One region of the Cylindrospermopsis curvispora GIHE-G1 genome, then DNA from elsewhere that is predicted to be linked to it. Evidence: predicted binding sites of a transcription regulator. Region 1 holds the regulator's gene; each other region holds the start of a gene.
The links. The regulator NtcA, encoded in region 1, controls nitrogen genes in cyanobacteria. The targets are predictions, from matches to a motif close to TNTGTANNNNNNNNTACANA.
Positions count from the first base shown of each region.

Region 2: a site for NtcA is predicted at 2,213-2,232, ahead of gifA (glutamine synthetase inactivation factor IF7A). Genes of this name have one in related genera too.
Region 3: a site for NtcA is predicted at 1,869-1,888, ahead of pirA (arginine synthesis PII-interacting regulator PirA). Genes of this name have one in related genera too.
Region 4: a site for NtcA is predicted at 2,870-2,889, ahead of IAR63_RS09290 (DUF3155 domain-containing protein). Genes of this name have one in related genera too.

Region 1 covers NZ_CP060822.1:1,232,418-1,237,177, reverse strand. Annotated here, with positions in the region: gene IAR63_RS05815 (pre-16S rRNA-processing nuclease YqgF) at 1-21, opposite strand, end outside; gene IAR63_RS05810 (DUF3084 domain-containing protein) at 24-1,514, opposite strand; gene ntcA (global nitrogen regulator NtcA) at 1,764-2,435, opposite strand; gene fabI (enoyl-ACP reductase FabI) at 2,794-3,570, shown strand; gene hisB (imidazoleglycerol-phosphate dehydratase HisB) at 3,663-4,259, shown strand; gene IAR63_RS05790 (ABC transporter ATP-binding protein) at 4,279-4,760, shown strand, end outside.
Region 2 covers NZ_CP060822.1:2,114,988-2,119,747, forward strand. Annotated here, with positions in the region: gene IAR63_RS09475 (FAD-dependent oxidoreductase) at 1-300, shown strand, start outside; gene patX (heterocyst-inhibiting protein PatX) at 418-618, shown strand; gene IAR63_RS09480 (class I SAM-dependent methyltransferase) at 1,065-2,108, opposite strand; gene gifA (glutamine synthetase inactivation factor IF7A) at 2,301-2,501, shown strand; gene glnA (type I glutamate--ammonia ligase) at 2,736-4,169, opposite strand; gene apcB (allophycocyanin subunit beta) at 4,529-4,760, shown strand, end outside.
Region 3 covers NZ_CP060822.1:2,519,611-2,524,370, reverse strand. Annotated here, with positions in the region: gene IAR63_RS11195 (IMS domain-containing protein) at 1-1,618, opposite strand, end outside; gene pirA (arginine synthesis PII-interacting regulator PirA) at 1,947-2,102, shown strand; gene gatC (Asp-tRNA(Asn)/Glu-tRNA(Gln) amidotransferase subunit GatC) at 2,202-2,492, opposite strand; gene IAR63_RS11180 (photosystem I assembly protein Ycf3) at 2,536-3,057, opposite strand; gene IAR63_RS11175 (UDP-N-acetylmuramoyl-L-alanyl-D-glutamate--2,6-diaminopimelate ligase) at 3,088-4,575, opposite strand; gene IAR63_RS11170 (glutaredoxin family protein) at 4,698-4,760, opposite strand, start outside.
Region 4 covers NZ_CP060822.1:2,075,224-2,079,983, reverse strand. Annotated here, with positions in the region: gene IAR63_RS09310 (ExbD/TolR family protein) at 1-74, opposite strand, end outside; gene IAR63_RS09305 (MotA/TolQ/ExbB proton channel family protein) at 64-792, opposite strand; gene IAR63_RS09300 (YkvA family protein) at 872-1,165, shown strand; gene IAR63_RS09295 (GAF domain-containing sensor histidine kinase) at 1,113-2,462, opposite strand; gene IAR63_RS09290 (DUF3155 domain-containing protein) at 2,919-3,236, shown strand; gene IAR63_RS09285 (cofactor assembly of complex C subunit B) at 3,658-4,182, opposite strand; gene IAR63_RS09280 (DUF3611 family protein) at 4,359-4,760, shown strand, end outside.

The DNA.
Region 1 (4,760 bases):
TATACCATTTATATTATTCATTTTTAAGTGCTAAAAACAATTTTTCCATTGGATATTGCCACCAGTTTAACTCTTAAAGGACCTGCAGTATAGATATTTTCTGCAGCAACTGCTTTTACTTCCAAAGCTTGTTGAGACTGCTCCAGTTCAGAAAAAAATCGTAAAAAAGTGCCATCTATCTCTATTCTCTCCACAATGCCAGCATTTCGGGCACGGAACTGGGAAGCAGAAATTACTAGATCTAGCCTTTGACGCAGTTGATATGATGTCATACTTTTCATATCCGCAGAGGTTGTAGCCAATACCTGACCAGCAGAAAATACCAGTTGATTGGGCATAGCATCGGCAAAAAATTCTATTTGTTTTTCCCCTCTTACGTAGTTACCAGCAGAAAAAATTCTCACTACATATTCCCTACCATCCTGAATTTGTTTAGTCAGTTGTTCCACCCTTTCTTCACTTATACGTAGTAAGTCTGTGTTATTTTGGTTGGTTCCTGGTTCATTTAATTGAATGCTGGCGTTATTATTAGCTTCCTGAAATATTTGGGTAATGACCTGATTGGCAACGCTAGGTTTATTCACACTAACTACAGCAGATGCTATTACCTGACCACGAACCAAAGCCAATTTACCCAAACGTAGGTCGCGATAAGACTGATAATATTTTTCCAATCTTGCTACCTCTTGTTCTAAATACTGCTGCTGTTTTTCTAGCTCCCCTAGTTGCACTTCTCTACTAGCAATAATTTGTTCTCGTTTCCTAATTTCTAAATTGCGATTTTGAATTAGCCTATCCAAACCAGCAATTTTTCGATCTCGCTGTGCAATAATTGCTTTGCGGTTGAACAATTCTCGATCTCGTTTGGTAACTGCATTTTTAGCCTCATCAATAGCTTGTTGAGCTTGAGCATATAACTGCTGACGTTCACTTCTTAATTCTCCCACTGCCAATTGTAAGGCTTGGCGTTGTTGGTATAAATTTTCCAGTTCACCCAGGGCCTGTCTATACTGAACCACAACCTTACCTAGTTTGCTCTGGGTTCCCCGGAGTTGAGTTTGAGTTTTAATCTGTTTTGTAGTAGTAATGTCAAGTTTAGCTTGTGTAGCTTTTTGTTTACTATTTGCTTCTTGTAAAGACTTATTTGTTTCTATAAGCTGGTTTTTAGCTTCTTCTTGAGCTTTTCTAGCTGCAATTAGTCTATTCTCTATATTAATCTTCTGAGCTTCAGCAGTTTTTAATTGTTCCCGTTTGTTTCTGAGATCTTTTTGAATATCTTCTAACTCAAATACACCCTTTCTCAAACCCTCGTCGGCGGCAAATAAAATGGCCAAGGTGGTGGCGGAAATCACACTACCCGTAAAGATAGTGACAATAACCGCCGTTTTCTTGGGACGTAAATTAAACAGAGATAAACGTGCTTTACCTACTTTGGTACCAATGCGATCGCCGAGGGTGGCAATCACACCGCCCAAAATTAAAATTGCTGCTATGAGGATGTACCCAGTGGCCATCTTAATCCTACCGCCAAAAAAGCTTCCATATACACTTTACTACTTTTAACCATGGTCTGTGGAGAAAAAGAATTGGATAGAATAGTAAAGTTTAAATATTGTTTGACAGCCATAGGTATCCATGTCTTGGAGTCATAGAATTGCACCTTATTAAAATTGTTGCACGGTGGACACAGGGGGATATTGGTCCGTAAGAGTAAACACAACTTGCCTGGTGAATTAGACCCCCCTAAGCAAACTTAGCAACCTTTAGGTAAATTGCTTGCTTAATGCAACTGGTTTATGCACAGTGATTTTTTTCTTGTGGATAGAAATCATTTTTTTCTCCCGCAAGTCTCCTAGTAACCTGGTTACAGTCACTCGGGTGGAACCTATTGCTTCTGCGATCGCCTGATGGGATAACTTGAGGTCAACAGTAACCCCATCAGCACAGGGAACACCAAAGTCGCGACAGAGAATTAACAGAAAACTGACTAACCGAGAACCCATGTCTCGGTGGGCAAGAGTTTCAATCATCATCTCTGTTTGCAGAATCCGCGAGGAGAGGCCTCGCAGCATAAGCATTGACAATTCTGGATTTTCCTTGAGGGCCTGCTCTACCTGCTCAATTGGCGAAGAGAGCAATTCCACCGCAGTAAAAGCAACAGCATGGTAAAACCTGTCTGATTTATTACCTGTTAGCAATGACAAAACACCGAAAACGCTATTTTCTCGTAGCAGGGCCACTGTTATTTCTTCTCCCGCTTCATACACCCTGGAAAGTTTCACAGCACCTCTGAGAAGAAAATAAACTCGTTCGGCCGGATCCCCGGGAAAAAAGATGGTTTTGTTGCGTTCAAACGTCTCCACAACAGGGGGAAAAGCCCCCGTTGCCATTTGACGAAAAACATTTGCCAGGGCTTTATCTTGCATTACGATCATCTCCCTTCCCTTACCCAACACCGGAAAAACAAAAACTTAATACCTAAGAATACAACTGAAAAATCTAGAACGCACCGTCAATCTTTCTGTCTTTTACTATACTCAAATTTACCGGTTTATCTTATTTTGTCGATCATGATACCCAATTTTGGTGATTTTTAACCTAAAATGGTGGGTCACCCCTCCCCTGGAGGACAATTTTCGGGTTTTTTCGGTTCAAAATTTGCCAGATCTTTAATAACTTCTTAAAGAATCACCATAAAAAGGTTCATGGGGACGGAGAATTATGAAGATCACATTTAGGATAACATTTAATTTAACAATATTCTCAATAAGATCAATCGCGTTAACAATTTTTATGCTAAACCTGTCCGGTAAGAATGCCCTGGTTACGGGGATTGCCAATAGTCGGTCTATTGCTTGGGGTATTGCCCAACAACTACATGCAGCTGGAGCCAATCTGGGAATTACCTATTTGCCCGATGATAAGGGTAAGTTCGAAAAGAAGGTCCTGGAGTTAGTTGAACCCCTTAACCCTAGTTTATTTCTGCCCTGTAATGTAGAGAATGAAGAACAAATCCAAGCTACTTTTGACGCTATTCAACAAAAATGGGGTAAGCTAGATATTCTCATTCACTGTCTAGCTTTTGCTAATAAGGAAGATTTAAGTGGGGATTTTAGTCAAACTTCTCGCCTAGGATTTAATAAGGCTTTAGAGGTTAGCACTTATTCTCTTATTCAGTTAAGTGGAGCAGCTAAACCTTTGATGACAGAAGGTGGTAGTATTCTGACTCTTTCCTATTTGGGCGCAGTGCGGGCTATTCCTAACTATAATGTAATGGGAGTAGCCAAAGCTGGACTGGAAGCTAGTGTGCGTTACTTGGCAGCAGAACTGGGACCCCAAAATATTCGTGTCAATGGCATCTCCGCAGGTCCCATCCGCACTCTGGCTTCCTCTGCTGTGGGTGGTATTTTGGATATGATTCACCACGTTGAGCAAGTGGCTCCCCTTAAACGTACTGTAACTCAATTAGAGGTGGGTAGTGCAGCTGCTTTTCTATGTAGTGATTTATCCAGTGGAATTACCGGACAAATCCTATATGTAGATGCGGGATATGAAATTATGGGCATGTAACCTAGTTTGGAATATTAAGCATCACCGACGTTCTACGTCGGTTATTGTTTCAACTGCTTGCCAACGAACTAATAAATAACTATGAATTGACAATGAGTAAAGAAAGATACGCTACGGTTAAACGTGTTACAGGAGAAACAGATGTAACCGTATCCATTAACCTTGATGGTACGGGAATTTGTAAGTCTAATACGGGTATTTATTTTTTGGATCACATGATCCAGCAGATTGCCTCCCATGGTTTATTTGATTTGGATATTCAGGCTACGGGTGACTGGCAAATTGATGACCACCACACCAATGAGGATGTGGGTATTACTTTAGGTCAGGCTCTGCATCAGGCACTTGGTAATAAAAAGGGTATTGCCCGCTTCGGTCATTTCATCGCTCCTTTAGATGAAGCACTGGTCCAGGTAGCTTTAGATTTCTCTGGTCGCCCCCATGTCAGTTATGGATTACATATTAGTACTGAAAGGGTAGGAACCTATGATACTCAACTAGTGAGAGAGTTTTTTGTGGCCTTAGTAAATCATAGTCAAATGACTCTACATATTCGCCAACTGGATGGTATCAATTCTCATCATATTATTGAGGCTACCTTTAAGGCTTTTGCCAGAGCAATGCGCATGGCCGTCGAGATCGATCCTCGTCGCGCTCAAACTATTCCTAGTTCTAAAGGCGTGTTATAGTTGATAATAAAATACATTCATGTTTAACAATTCTCCAGCAATCCTTACCTCTCAGGTGGGCAAGGTTTACCGCACAGGATTTTGGTCCCATCACAAGATTATATCTCTCCAAAACTGCTCCCTAGAAGTCTATCCAGGAGAAACTTTTGGCCTTTTGGGACCTAATGGTGCAGGAAAAACTACTTTGTTAAAAATTTTACTGGGAATAAGTCGTCCTTCTAGTGGTAAAGGATTTTTGTTGGGGAAACCACTAGGCGATCGCTCGGTCAAAGAGTTTATTGGTTATTTACCAGAAAACCCCTATTTTTACGATTATCTGACTGGATACGAGTTGTTAGAGTTGACTGGGGGGATCTTCCGAATTTCCTCTCGTGTGCAACGACAACGGATAGTTCATCTATTAGAACTAGTTGGTTTATCCCAAAATCAAGCTCGCAAACAAAGGATTAGTTCCTATTCTAAAGGAATGGTTCAGCGAATTGGTTTAGCTCAGGCGTTGAT
Region 2 (4,760 bases), 880 kb from region 1:
TCTGGGGAAGGATATCCGTTAGTTGAATTTCCATCATTTTCAGGTTTATCAATTGATGAGCATAATCAGTTAAACCATGACTGTTGGATAGGAATTTTTAGTCGCATCGGTAAACAAGATTACGAGTTTACTATCACAAATTGCCCGGACTTGTGTTTTACAACGTGGAAAATTGTTACTTTGGAGTCAGCTGTTAATCAACAGTTAGAAGTTCTCAATCACAATTGCAAGATTTGCATCAGAGGATGTTTAAATTCTTCTGGTAGCTGGATTCTTGCGGAGCATATTGAGATACTATGAAATTGGGTTTCTTCAAAATCATCCGGATCCACACCTTCAAGGTAAGTATAAGTTAAACAGAGAGTTCTAAAATAGACATCTACTATGCGTGCTGCCATTTCAATTTTAGTATCAAGTATGATACTCGGTTCCTTAGCTTTTCATCTCAAAACTGTGTCCACCAATCCCTCGCGGTTGTCAACCTCTAATTCCGGAAGGGGTTTACTGCTTGCAAACAGTTCTAAACCCAGTCCTAATCAACCCGAGGAACCAGCACCCCACCGTGGTAGTGGACGCAAAGAATCAATAGAGTTTTTCGGAGTTATTTCTTTAGCCTAAACGCATGTAGTCTAAAAGCTATTTGCTAAACCAACTACCCTTCCTTAAGGGTCTCTACTTGTAGCTAAAAGCCAAAAAATTAATGGGTGTTTAATTTTTTGTACTCTTTCCAGAACAGAAACATTCACAGTTAATGCACTACATTTTCTGTTCTTAGGTTCACAATTGATTTGTATTGACAGAAATACAACAAGTTAATGGATTGACGTTTACCCAATAACCTCTAGAACTACTAAAAGCATCAAGGTTGTTGAGATTGACGTAAGTTGATAACAGAACTCCAGCAACAAACCAAATATTTTCTGACCATATTTCCGGGTTTGACTTCTCCCTGGGTTAAACTAAACGGATGCTAGGAGAGACGGGTTTACCTGTCTCTCCTAGCGTGTTTTTGACTGTCACCTACAAGGGGATGGCAAGGTATAAACCATACGTAACTCTATTTATCAGACAGGTTTGCAAGCAATTATATACTTACTCAAGAAATGTACTTGGGTTTCCACGTGTTTAAAACCTGCTTTCTCTAATCTTGCTACTAAATCATCAAGACTATAATTGATATAGTAAGGTTCATGAAATGTGCGAGGAAAGTTGTTAATTATATCAACTAGCTCAGGAGAATCACTTATTTGAATGGAATCACAAATAATGAAAACTCCCCCTGGTTTAATAACTCGGAAACATTGTTCAATTACTGTTTGTCGCACTGCTGCTGGTAATTCATGAAATAGAAAAACACTAGTTACCCCATGGAAATAATTGTCTAAATAGGGTAGTTCTTCCGCATTGGCTTGGATGAGCTGGGGTAATTCAGTATAATTTTCAACTAGAAGTTGATTGGCCTTGCGCAAGTAGTTGGGCGATAGATCAACGCCAAATAGAGATGCTTCAGGTATTGCCCGTCTCAGTAATTTTATGGTTCTGCCAGTGCCACAACCTACGTCTAAAATACGGATATGGTTGGAGAATTTTTTCAGTTGATGCTTGAGAGGTGATAGAATACGACGTCTCATAGCGTCCCCAGTCCCACTAAATAGGATTTCTACCTGCAGGTCATACAAGTTGGCAGAAAGGTCGCTTAAATAGCCATCTGTCTGATGATGAAAGTTTTGCAAATAGTAGCTGGGATAGATTTTTTGCTCCTGTGGTTGGGAAAAATCTTGATATTGCTGACGGTTTGCTCTTTCCCACACTTTAAACATGTCTACACAGAGCGCAGGATAGTATAAACAAAAGTCTAACCAGGAATTGTCAAATAGTAGATCATAAGTATATACACCTTGTTCAGCATCCCGCCAATCCCATTCCAATAATCTATGGAGTCTTTCCTGTAAGTTAGCGATCGCCTGTTGAGAAATTGGTTGAGACTTGTTCAAGTTAGGGTAAAGATGGTTTTTAACTCGCGTACCCAAGAATTTATGAGCTAGACTAAAGTAGGTTTTTCCTTGTTGGCAAGTTTGATAGCTGAGTTTTATCAAGTCGTTGAACATAAAAGTATTTTACTAAAGATACCAGGATCAAGATTGCTTGGCGTTTTTTCCTTACTTATTGTAAACCCATAACTTGATTGTAAATTTTTGTAACAATTTGGGATTTGGTAGTTTAAGTTACGGAATTCCCTGTTATTATGAAGGAGTGGGAACAGAAAACCCATCCACATCAAAAAAGAAGAGGAAAAAAATATGTCTATCCAAGAAAAGTCCCGTGCTTTAATGGTACGTCAACACCAACAAGTTAAAAACCGTCAGCAATCAATGTTAATGCGGTCTGCCCAAGAGTTGGGACTACCCGAAGAAACTTGCCACTATTGGAGTCCAATTCAAGGGAAAGTAGATCCTACCACTCAAAGTCTTTATAGCCGTAGTGGTGCGACCATGAGCTAAAGATTCCTCATTACCTGGGCGTGCGTTAAGAATTGTCTTGATGAAGGGCGCAGGGTGTGTTTTTAGTGTGTCGTTTCTACACGGTATAAAGGACGTTTCCGCATGCCTGAAAATATTAAGGAGTACAACTGTTTACGGTTGTACTCCTGTTGTTGTCTGGAGTTAGCTTTGTAGCAGCGAAAGCTATACTGGTGGAGTTGACTGTGGAGAAAGATTCCTAAGAGAAGATTGGCATTAACAATCGTAATAAAGGAAAAATTCGTAGGGGTGAGGACGTAACTGCAACTGCTTGACCTCATTCACCAGCTTATAGTCAATCCAATTTTGGATGAAATCTTCTGAGAACACACCTGTTTCGGTTAAGAAAGCATGATCATTTTCCAGTGCTTCCAGAGCTAGTTCCAGAGAACCTGGAGTAGAAGGAATCTTAGCCAGTTCTTCTGGAGAAAGTTCATAGATGTTCCTATCCAAAGGTTCGCCAGGATGAATTTTATTCTTAATTCCATCAATACCAGCACAAAGCATAGCAGCAAAAGCTAAGTAGGGATTAGAAGTAGCATCAGGGCAGCGAAATTCTAAACGTTTAGCTTTAGGATTGTCTCCACTTAAAGGAATACGTACAGAAGCAGAACGGTTTCCTTGGGAGTAAGCTAAGTTTACGGGTGCTTCGTAACCAGGAACAAGACGTTTGTAAGAGTTAGTAGTTGGGTTTGTAATAGCTAGTAGAGCAGGTGCATGTTTGAGAATTCCCCCAATATAGTAAAGCCCCATATCACTCATACCAGCATATTTATCACCAGCAAATAAAGGCTTACCATCTTTCCAAATGGACTGATGACAGTGCATACCAGATCCATTATCACCGAAGATGGGTTTAGGCATGAAAGTAACAGTCTTACCGTACTTTCTAGCCACATTTTTGATTACATACTTATAAGTCATTAACCAGTCAGCAGCTTCAATTAGCTTGCCAAAGCGGAAGCCAAGTTCGCACTGACCACCGGTAGCTACCTCATGGTGTTGTTTTTCAATAGGGACACCACATTTAGCCATAGTTAACAACATTTCCGTGCGCATGTCGTGGAAGGTATCGGTCGGGGGCACGGGGAAATAACCTTCCTTAAAGCGGGTTTTGTAACCTAGGTTAGGACCATCCGCTTCCCCATTTTTACCCTTTCTACCAGTATTCCAACGACCTTCTACGGAATCTACGTGATAGTAACCTTCATTAGCGGTTTGGTCATAACGCACATCATCAAAGATAAAAAATTCTGCTTCTGGACCAAAAAATGCCGTATCACCTATTCCCGTGGTTCCTAAGTAATCTATAGCCTTTTGAGCAATCACCCGGGGACAGCGGTTATACCATTCACCCGTACGGGGCTCTTTAATACTACAAATAATGCTGAGAGTTGGTTCCTTCATGAAGGGGTCAATCCAAGCTGTGTTAGCATCCAACACCATGGTCATATCTGACTCTTCAATTCCCTTCCAACCTCTAATACTGGAACCATCGAAAGGTACACCACTAGTAAAAGAACTTTCGTCAATTTGATTGTGGTAAACCGTTAGATGTTGCCAGGTTCCTGGTGTGTCTATGAACTTGAGATCAATCATCTGAATGTTTTGATCCCGGATCATCTTTAACACTTCTTGTGGGGTTGTCATTTTTGCTCCTTCTGTAGCCAGTCTTTTAATTTACACTAAACTCTACTTAAGCATTTTAACCCATAGGGGTTAATTTAGCTCATAATACACCATTTGAAATATCCTAAAGACTGGAGTCCTGTCAAGGTTGTATTGTTTGTTACGATTGTTCAAGTTTTTGGGTTATGTTAAGTTTTTTAACACCATTTTTACAAGATAAGAAACTTTATATGACCAGGGTCAACTTTAACATAGAATTCTTATGTAATGGATTATTTGATATTCCCCAGTCCTAAGGGGACGACAAATATCAAATGAGTGCAACCAACTTTAATATCCAATCATAGATAGTAACTATTAACTATTGGGAGAAACACAGAATGCGCGATGCAGTTACAACTTTAATCAACAGTTATGACCTAGCTGGTAAGTATTTTGATAGAAATGCACTGGATAGTCTCAAGTCCTACTTTGACAGTGGCACATCCAGAGTCCAAGCAGCTACTGCTATTAATGCTAATGCTGCTGCTATTGTCAAACAAGCTGGGTCTAAATTATTTGAGGAATTACCAGAGTTAATTCGTCCAGGTGGCAATGCTTACACAACTCGTC
Region 3 (4,760 bases), 1.3 Mb from region 1:
CTTCTTGAAGACTAGTTGAACCTCGTCTACGATGTTTATACTTACTGGATTGCTTTGTTCCCTCCTCTGTGAAGGAACTATGAGATTCGTGACCATATCCCGAGATCTTCCACTGTCTTGCTCTCTGGTGTTGATGAGGAGTGGAAATTTGAGAAGCTACCTCCACCTTAGATTCCTTCCATTCCTCTAGGTTTTGGGAGCTGGTTGCTACGGGACTCACAACGGGTAGGTGTTCATCTTCTCTAAAGCTAGTATGGGGAATGCCAATCCCTGAACCAACCTGACTGTTGACTGTCCTTAGTTCCTCAGTTGTATATGGATCGGCTGGTAATTGCTCCAAGTATGCTTGTACCTGTTTATCAGCAAAATAATCTTTTAAGGAAGCTTGCTGTTTAGTTAAGTCTCGAAAATGGGGAAATACCTCTTGCTCTAACCATTGCTCGCAGTACAAACACAGTCCTGGTAACAAATCTGGTGAATCTTGAGACTGCTGTCTGATTATAGTCAATTGTTCATATTCCTGACTTAGTTCTAAAACACGGGTTGCTTCTTCCGTTTGTCCCAGTAGTAAAGCACACAGAGCTTGTTCTAGATGTACATCTTGACGTTTGGCCAAACGAAGCAAAATTTGTTTAGCTTGACGAATCAAAGCTGGTTGCCTTTGGCAAAATCCTTTAGCAATTAGTGTGTAAACAAATAGGTAGGTTGCTACGGTAGAAGGTCTTTTACTTTCAGATTCAAAAAGTTTATGTTGTTCCGATACTGTTAAGTGGTGTCGTAGCTGTTGAATAAACCGGAGAAAATCGTCCACATTCAAACCTGTCTGATCATTCCCCACACCATCAATGCCACCTCTTTGGTCGAGAATGTTTTGTAGTAATTCCCAACCCTGATGACGATCCTTGGTCCGCTCCATCGGTAGAGCTAATAGATCTAAAATTCTATAAGGTCTGAGTCTACATACATCCGCTGTAATTTCCGACTGTACACTAGTAAACATTCTCTCCCGCAGCAGCAGTTCTTCCCCTGTTTCCAGGGAGATGGCGGCGTTCTCATAATTACCTTGTTGCCATTGTTCCCGTCCTAATTCCAGACAAGACAAAGCAACTGTTAGAATAACGTCTGGCAACTCATCAGCATTGGTTAACGTACGCCTTTTAGATTCACGATCAGACTTACCTGGGGACCTATTCGTCAAGTATGGCTGACCTAATCTTAGTACCAACTCATATTCACCCAACTCTTGAAGGAGTACTAATGCACCAACTAAGTTTTCTTTAGCAACGTCTATAGTTAGAGGTTGAGGATTATGATTTTGGTTAGCTGTTTCCCCATTCCCCTCCAATTCCGGTCCGATCTCTATTTTTGTCTGATCGTATGCGTATGCTAGATATGCTTGATCGTATTTGCTACGCTCTTTCGGATCTGAGAGAACCATATAGGCTTGTTCCAGGATTCGCTTGCGAGCAGCTATTGCCAAGGTAGAATATTCCCGTTGTGGCAGTTGCAGAATGCGATCATTATAGGCCTGACGCAGTTGCTCCTCGGTTGCAGCCAATGGGAGTCCTAAAATTCGGTAATAATCGAGCGCGATTTGCACAGCTTGCTTCCCCTGCACCGTGTTTAATCCCCATTCTAGAGATATTTAACCTGGACTATTTGCACACAATATTGTACTAAAAAGCCGTCTCTAACGGAAAGGACTACTTAATTTTACGACAACTATTTCTATTAAGCAATGCCAGTTTAACCGCCCAGCGCCTGAACTAAATTTTATTCCTGGGGTGGGGATCCCAACCCAAGAATGGTCTGCAACATTTCTTTACCTAATATATCTTGACCCTCAGTTTCAGATATTATATTATTTTTCTGTAACTTAGGTTACGGAACATTGGGTTTGAGTGGTTAAGGTCTACCATCTGAATTGAAGACAAGAGGTTACAGAAATGATTAGTTCTAGATCACAAGCAGCTAAAAAGGCTGAACAAGTACACAGACAAAATATACTCAAAAATCTTGAGCACCGACTGGAAGCGGCAAGAATAAAAGGTGACGAGAGTCTAATTCGCCAATTAGAAGCCGAGCAGTCCTCTTATCAGTAGACTGGTTCTAGTCTTTTTAAGAACAATAAAACCGCCGTTGGTACTTCCTGTCCCAGTTCAGGTGTTGTCCTTCGGCAATTTTTTTAGGTGTCCTGGTCTTTACTCCGCATTGAGGATTTTGGGAACTTTGAAAAAGTCACCCTCCTGTTGGGGAGCACCCCTAAGTATAGCCTCCCTTTCCGGGTAGGGTTTTAGTTTGTCTTCCCTGGTTACATTGCTCAAGTCAATGGCTCTGGTGGTAGGAAGGACGTTGCTCACATCAAGTTCCCCCAGTTGTTCCACATACTCCAAAATGCTTCCTAGCTGGAAGGTAAATTGTTCCTCCTCCTCTGCTGTTAATTCTAGCCGAGCTAGGTTGGCTACTTTGCGGACCTGTTCGCGATCAATCATGTTTTAGCAATAAATAATTGGTTATTTAAAATTTGGTTATTGGTTAAAAGAATACATCAATTTGCGATCGCCCGGTAGTTTTTAACCAGTTTTGAGCTTCAATGTAGTTATTAGGAGCTAGACGAATTGCCCTAATCCAATAGTCTGCGGCCTGGTCAAATAGTGCTTCTCCCCCATCGTTGTCACCTTCTTCCTTTGCTTTTTCGCCCTTATAGTGATAAATCACAGCGATGTTATTTAAGGCTTGAGGTAACCGAGGATTCAAATCAATGGCTTTATGATAGAAATCCAGCGCCCGATCATGATCCCCATTGCTGGCATGTATCAGTCCCATGTTGTACAAGATAAAACTTCTATCATTAGTATCCTCTTCCAAAGATAGAGCCTCTTCGTAATATTCTAGGGCTTCGGCGTATTCCCCTTCAGCCTGTGCTGACATACCATCTCGATAGTAGACAAAGGCCTCTTTAGCCTTTTTATTAGTTGGCAGAAGTTTCAGGATTAAATCTGCCATAACGGTAAAAGACTTGTCAACAAAATTATCGTTTTTCTGTGTTCTTGGCATATTTACCCCTAAAGTAACATCATTGCAAATTTAGCTATTCTGAGCTGCTCTTAAATGTAAGGCATCACGAGCTTGTTCTCTATCATCAAAATGGATTTTTTCGGTGCCGAGAATTTGATAATCTTCGTGACCTTTACCTGCTAATAATACACCATCACCTGGTTGAGCTTCCAGTATAGCAGTATGAATAGCTCTAGCGCGATCGCCAATTACCAGTCTTGACACATCCTCTGGTATACCAGTCAAGATATCTTCTAATATTGCATCTGGGTTTTCAGTGCGTGGATTATCCGAGGTTATCACGACCACATCTGCCAAATCCGCCGCAATTCTACCCATTTTTGGACGTTTTGTTTTATCCCTATCTCCTCCACACCCAAAGACGCAAATCATTCTTCCTGGTATAAATGGACGAGCAGCTTTAAGTAAATTTTCCAGACTATCAGGGGTATGAGCATAATCCACAATAACGCTAATATCCTGGTGAGGATTGATTTGAATTCGTTCCATTCTGCCAGGGACGCCTGAAAAATTAGGTATACAATCTACCACAGTTTCCAAATCCAACCCCAGATGTAGGACTGCAGCTACAGCTGCCAAAAGATTTTCTAAGTTATACTGTCCCACCAGGGGAGAGCTAAAAGGGGAATTACCCTCAGGAGTATGTAAAATACCACTGACACCATGAGGTTGATAATTCAGATCACTCACCCAGAAATCAGCACTAGTATTATTAATGCTGTATGTCCAAAGCTGCTGTTTATCCAAACCAATAGTTAAACGTTGTCCATATTGATCATCAATATTAATAACAGCTCTTCCTTGGAGATAGTCAGGAGTAAATAACAAAGCCTTCGCTCGAAAATAATCTTCCATATCCTGGTGATAATCAAGATGATCTTGAGTGAGATTAGTAAATACAGAAACCTCAAAGTGACAGCCAAAAACCCTATCTTGGGCTAAGGAGTGGGAACTAACCTCCATAACCCCCAACTGACAACCAGCGTCAACAGCTTGAGCTAAATTATGCTGTAAGTCAATTGCAAAGGGAGTGGTATGGTTAGCAACTTGAGAAAAACCAGGCCAGCGAGTATAAAGAGTACCGAGTAAAGCCGCTGGCAAATTAGCTTGATTGAGAAAATACTCAATTAAATGAGTAGTAGTAGTTTTGCCATTAGTCCCAGTTACGCCAACGATTTGCAGTTTTTCCGCTGGATAGCCATAAAAAGCTGCACAAACCTGGGCACAGACTTTATTAAGGTTGGTAGCAGTAATTAAGAGAGCATCTGAGGTGGGGGGAGTTTTGGATGCTGCTTGTGGGGAGATAATAGCCGCAACCGCACCAGCAGCTAAAGCACCGGGCCAGAACTCACCTCCATCAACTCTGCTTCCAGGTATGCCAATAAATAAATCCCCCTCACCACAAGCGTGGGAATTGGTTTTGATCCCGCGAACTTCCACATCTTCACCCTGGTATTCCACGCCATCAATAACAGCCAATAATTCTCTTAAATTCATTATCTTATACCTCATCGCGAAAAGATCTGGCAGATATCTTGTGTCTATTTTGCACGATTTTAACCACAGTACCTAACAAATTGGCAACTGGCAATTCCATCTCCTGTGTTTTATTGGACTATTCATCCCTGATCTGGTAACATCAACAACTTAGTAGCTGTGGTAAATAATAAGTTCTCTAATTG
Region 4 (4,760 bases), 840 kb from region 1:
CAAAAAACAACATCAATTAAAGGAATAATTTGAATCTGAACTTCTTCAATGGGTGTATGTAGGTTAACTTTCATTTTCTTGCTCTGATTCTGAACTGGTCACAGGATTTTCGATGGGGTGAGTCAACTCTTTTGGAGATTCTGTAATGAAAACAAGTTCTCTTTTCTTAAACCCAGGTGGAGATTGACGATACAACAACTCTAAATCATTGCCAGCTTTATTAAACACTTTCACTTGGTTAACCGCAAAGGATTGAAATAGACGATAAAAGACTAAGGTGACAATGGCAACTATCAAACCAGAAGCAGTACTAATTAAGGACTCACCAATTCCTGTGGTGACACCCGCTGTAGATTCCGTACCCAGATCACCAATTTTAATTGCTCGCAAGGATTGAATTAAACCTAAAACCGTACCTAACAATCCTAATAGTGGTGAAAGGGCGATTACAGATTCTAGAAGTTTTTCTCCCCTTCTCATTCCTGCTATTTCTTCTGCTGCTGTAGACTCCAAGGCTAGTTTAAAGGTTTCAGCATCACTTTTTTGCAACCGCAGTGGTGCGTATAGAAAACGACCTATGGGCTGATCTGTGGCTTTTTGGGCAATTTCTGTGGCTATTTCCCAGCTGTCTATTGCAGCATCTAGCACTCTTTCTACTACTTGTTTCTCTTGGCTCAAAATTCGTAGCCAAAACCACAGACGCTCAAAGATTACACTTACAGATAACACGGACAGTACTAACAGCGGCCACATGGCTGGACCGCCTTTCTTGAACAAATCTAAAATATCCACTTTTCCAGTCTCCTCACTACACTAAATATAGCAATTATGCTAGAACATTTTTCTTAACCACTAAATTCTGGGGAAAAATATGAGCTTTTCCGTACAGTCGCTTTACTCTTGGTATGGCAGTTTGATCCGTAAACCTAAGTACCGCTGGTGGGTAATTATGGGAACTATTGTTTATTTGGTTAGTCCCATTGATATTGCCCCCGATTTTATCCCTGTTCTTGGTCAAATTGATGACTTAGTTTTATTAACTTTGTTGATATCTGAAGTGTCTAAATTGGTTATTGATGGTTGGAACTCTCGTAACGGTAAAATTAACTCCCCTATGAAGGATGTTGATTCAAATGATCCGGTAATTGAGGTAACCAAACAATAAAGCTGGTTCCCGGAAGAGAAGAGCATGGGCTATGAGATTCTACTGCAGGGCTGAAAACCTCTATTTCTCCCTGCATTTGTGCTATGAGTTGTTTGGCGATCGCCATTCCTAAACCTGTGCCGGGAATGTCAGTATTAGCTTGTACTCCTCTGTAATGTCTTTCACCCAAATGATCCAGATCCTCTTTAGGTATACCGGGTCCTGTATCGCTAATAGCTATACCCTGAAAGTCTGTATTTTTTTGTAGAGAATGAATGGAGATTTTTCCACCCGCAGGGGTATATTTTAGGGCATTATCTATGATGTTACTGAAAACTTCTGTAAGTGCTTTAATATTGGCTTTTACTGGTGGTAAATGGTTGGGAATATCTACTAACAGGTTAATACTTTTTTCCTGGGCTAGTACTTGTGCAGATGCTAGTAAGGGTAGTAGTATATCTTTTATATGACAACTAGTAGGCTCTTCTCCCATTCCTGGCAACAACAGCGGCGCTGTTTTCTGGGGAGATGCTTCCACTGTAAGTACTGATCCTAGTATGGGAATAGCTTTTGTGTCTCTATCTTTTGAGTCTAAAACCTGATCAAACTTTTGCAATAACTCCTGTAAGCGATCACTTTGGTTGATAATATTTATGGCTACTTCCCTATTAGTATCATTAGATCTTAATCTTTTTAAAAGAAGTTTACCAAAGGTACGAATAGCAGTCAGAGGATTACGAAACTGATGTAAAAGATTATCTAGTAAGTCCCCCTGCTCCTTTTGTAATGCTTTTTCCTGCTGCAGTTGATGTTGTAACCAAACTTGACGCTGATCCAATATACAGGCGATCGCTAAAGTGGTAGCTATGCGGCGAATTTCTTTTTCTTCCACTGGGTTCCAAGGACGATCCTCCCTTGCTGTTAAAAGCAACCCTACCATTAAACCTTCATAAACTAAAGGTAGGACAATTTGATATTGTCCAAATGGATATTTATCTTCTAAGTTGAGATAAGTAGTATGATCGTCTGCGAACTGGGGAGATGAAGAAAGAGAGCCTAATTTTGGTGCTAACAATTTTTGTTCCTGATCTGGTAAAACATAACCCAAGTCACTCAAGTTAGCCAAATCTCCGGAATAATCCAATCTAGATCCCTCTGGATAAACCAGAACAGGAATTAATAACCCTTCTCCATTTGGGTGGTCTACTAGTTCCTGTGTTAAGTAGACCACACTTGAAGATGCTCCCAGTCCCTGGGTTAACAATGATACTTGCTCCTGACATAGAGCAATAAAATCAGAACTGGCAGACATTAACATTTTTTAACTTCCACTGATAATTGGATGACTGCTACTGATGGTAGATAAGGCGGATAAAATTACTAGGGTTGGAACTTAGAGGTTGTTCTTGCACAATCTACAGGTTGTGTTTGATCAGTGCGCGGCATTTTACCACCTTGTTTATTGCTGTCACTTATCTACTCTAATTCCTAACTAAGCCAATTGGCGAGTAAATCATATTCTAATTTCCCAACAGTCCTATTATATTAGCTATCATATAACACCTTAACTACTACGATTTGCGTATTTATTAAGATTTAATATACACAGATTATTTTAATAATACTGAGTAATTGATCCCAGTTGGGAAATAGATTGATAGGGATGTATCGAAAGGTTAAAAACCATTGATTTTTTCTGGCAAACCGTATATAATTACCACGAGTTTTGTAGCTGTGACTACAATCTTCTAGCTTGAAAGAGGAGGACAATAAGTTGGCAAGGAGACGTAAAAGAAAAAGCCGTCGTCGTCAGGAAGGACGACGGATTCTGGAAAATGTGCCTCAGTACAGCATAGAAAGCGGCGAAGACAAACCAGTGACAGCAGCGAGAAAGTTTATTCACGCTGAAGGTATCTTGCCTCCTGCCTTGCTATTAGTAAAAAGGAACGAACACACCACAGACCGTTATTTTTGGGCGGAAAAGGGTCTGTTTGGTGCTCAATACGTAGAAGAAAATCATTTTTTGTTCCCTAGCTTGAGAATGTTGGAAACTCCAGCTAGTGCAGAACTAGTGAATCTGGCAAATCGCTAAGTTCTGGAATGGTTTTTTTACGCATTCAACTTCTTACTTCTGACCCCAAAATCAATTAACTGGCAAAATTGAACAGTTGACGCAAAAATTCAATTTTTTTTTAGTTTGTGGCCGAACTGACAGTGGTGCTAATCAATTGGATAATTAAACCTAGTGCAGCAGAGAGTGACAACAAAATCAAGCGAATAAATGGGTATGTTACTAAACTAACTGAGTTAAGTTTATTTCTTAGTAAAACCATCAACACAAAGTTTGTTGTGTCCTCTCTTTTCTCTGAACAGGTCGGAAGTAAGTAATTAGTGTCAGGGTGTAAGGTGATCACACTGCAAGATTAGTGAGGAAGTAAGGTTTAGCTTGACACATGGGGCACTGGCCGATTTATTCGTCATCTAATCTAAGTTGTTGTGACTATCACCAAAAATCAATCGACAATTTTCAGTTGTAAAGCCCTTTTTAACTCTGCGAGTTCATCTCGGTGACCAATGACAGTGATTATACTTGAGGGGTGTTGTTCATTTTGGCGAAACTCCATTTTGATTAATACCTTCTCAATTCTCCCGGATTGACGCCAGTAGAATATACCACTTAATGGTGCTACTAAAACCAAAAAGAATGGATTTTGGCTGGAAAGAAGCTGGGCTAAAACCAGTCCTAGGCAAGCAAGACCTAGAGCAGCTAAAACAGTCAGAAACACGGCCAGGAACCAACTAGGTTGGACAAAGCCCTCGAAAATGACTTCCTTTTTTTCTGGATCTGCGGAAACCACTCGATAAGCACGGGATTGGAAATAGTCCTGGAGTTGACCCATGAGGATGGTTTCATTGTCTTCAGAGGCTATTTTTGCTCGTTCAGTGCGATCTTTGGTGGAAGCACGAATAAAGAAAAACAACCCCACAACTAACAACAAGGTGAGGAGAAAGGTGGATGGAATGATAGCAGTATCCATGACTTTTATTTTTTAAATGAATCCTACCTATTTATTATTGATGATTGTTGATCTATTCTGGAATCAAACCAGTTAAATGGGATTTTTGATAGTCATTAAGACAAAAGCTACTAGATCCATTGAATTTTATAGAATTTTCCTAAAGAGTTTATTGATCCTATGGGAATTATTTAAATATGACGAAGGACTCGGAAATGCAATCCACTAATATAAGAGCGATCGCCCAGATGTTTCGCCTAGGAGGTTGGATTAGTTTTTGGATACAACTGGTATTAGGTGTGATATCTGGGATAATAGTATTGTTGTATGCCTTTTTTAGTCAGAGACCAGGTAGCCCTACTAACAATCCAGGAACGGGATTGGGCATATTTTTAGCCATATGTGGATTAATAGTTTTAGGCGCGGGCATTTATTTAGGTTATAGGTATACAAGAATTGGTAAACAACTGGACTCATCCAACCCTAGCAATCGTCCGCGAAAGCTAGAGAGTGTGCAGGTGATAAGACTAGGCGTGTGGATTAATCTAGGAGGGATTTTAGTGACACTATTAGGTGCCCAGGCAATTGTGGGCACATTG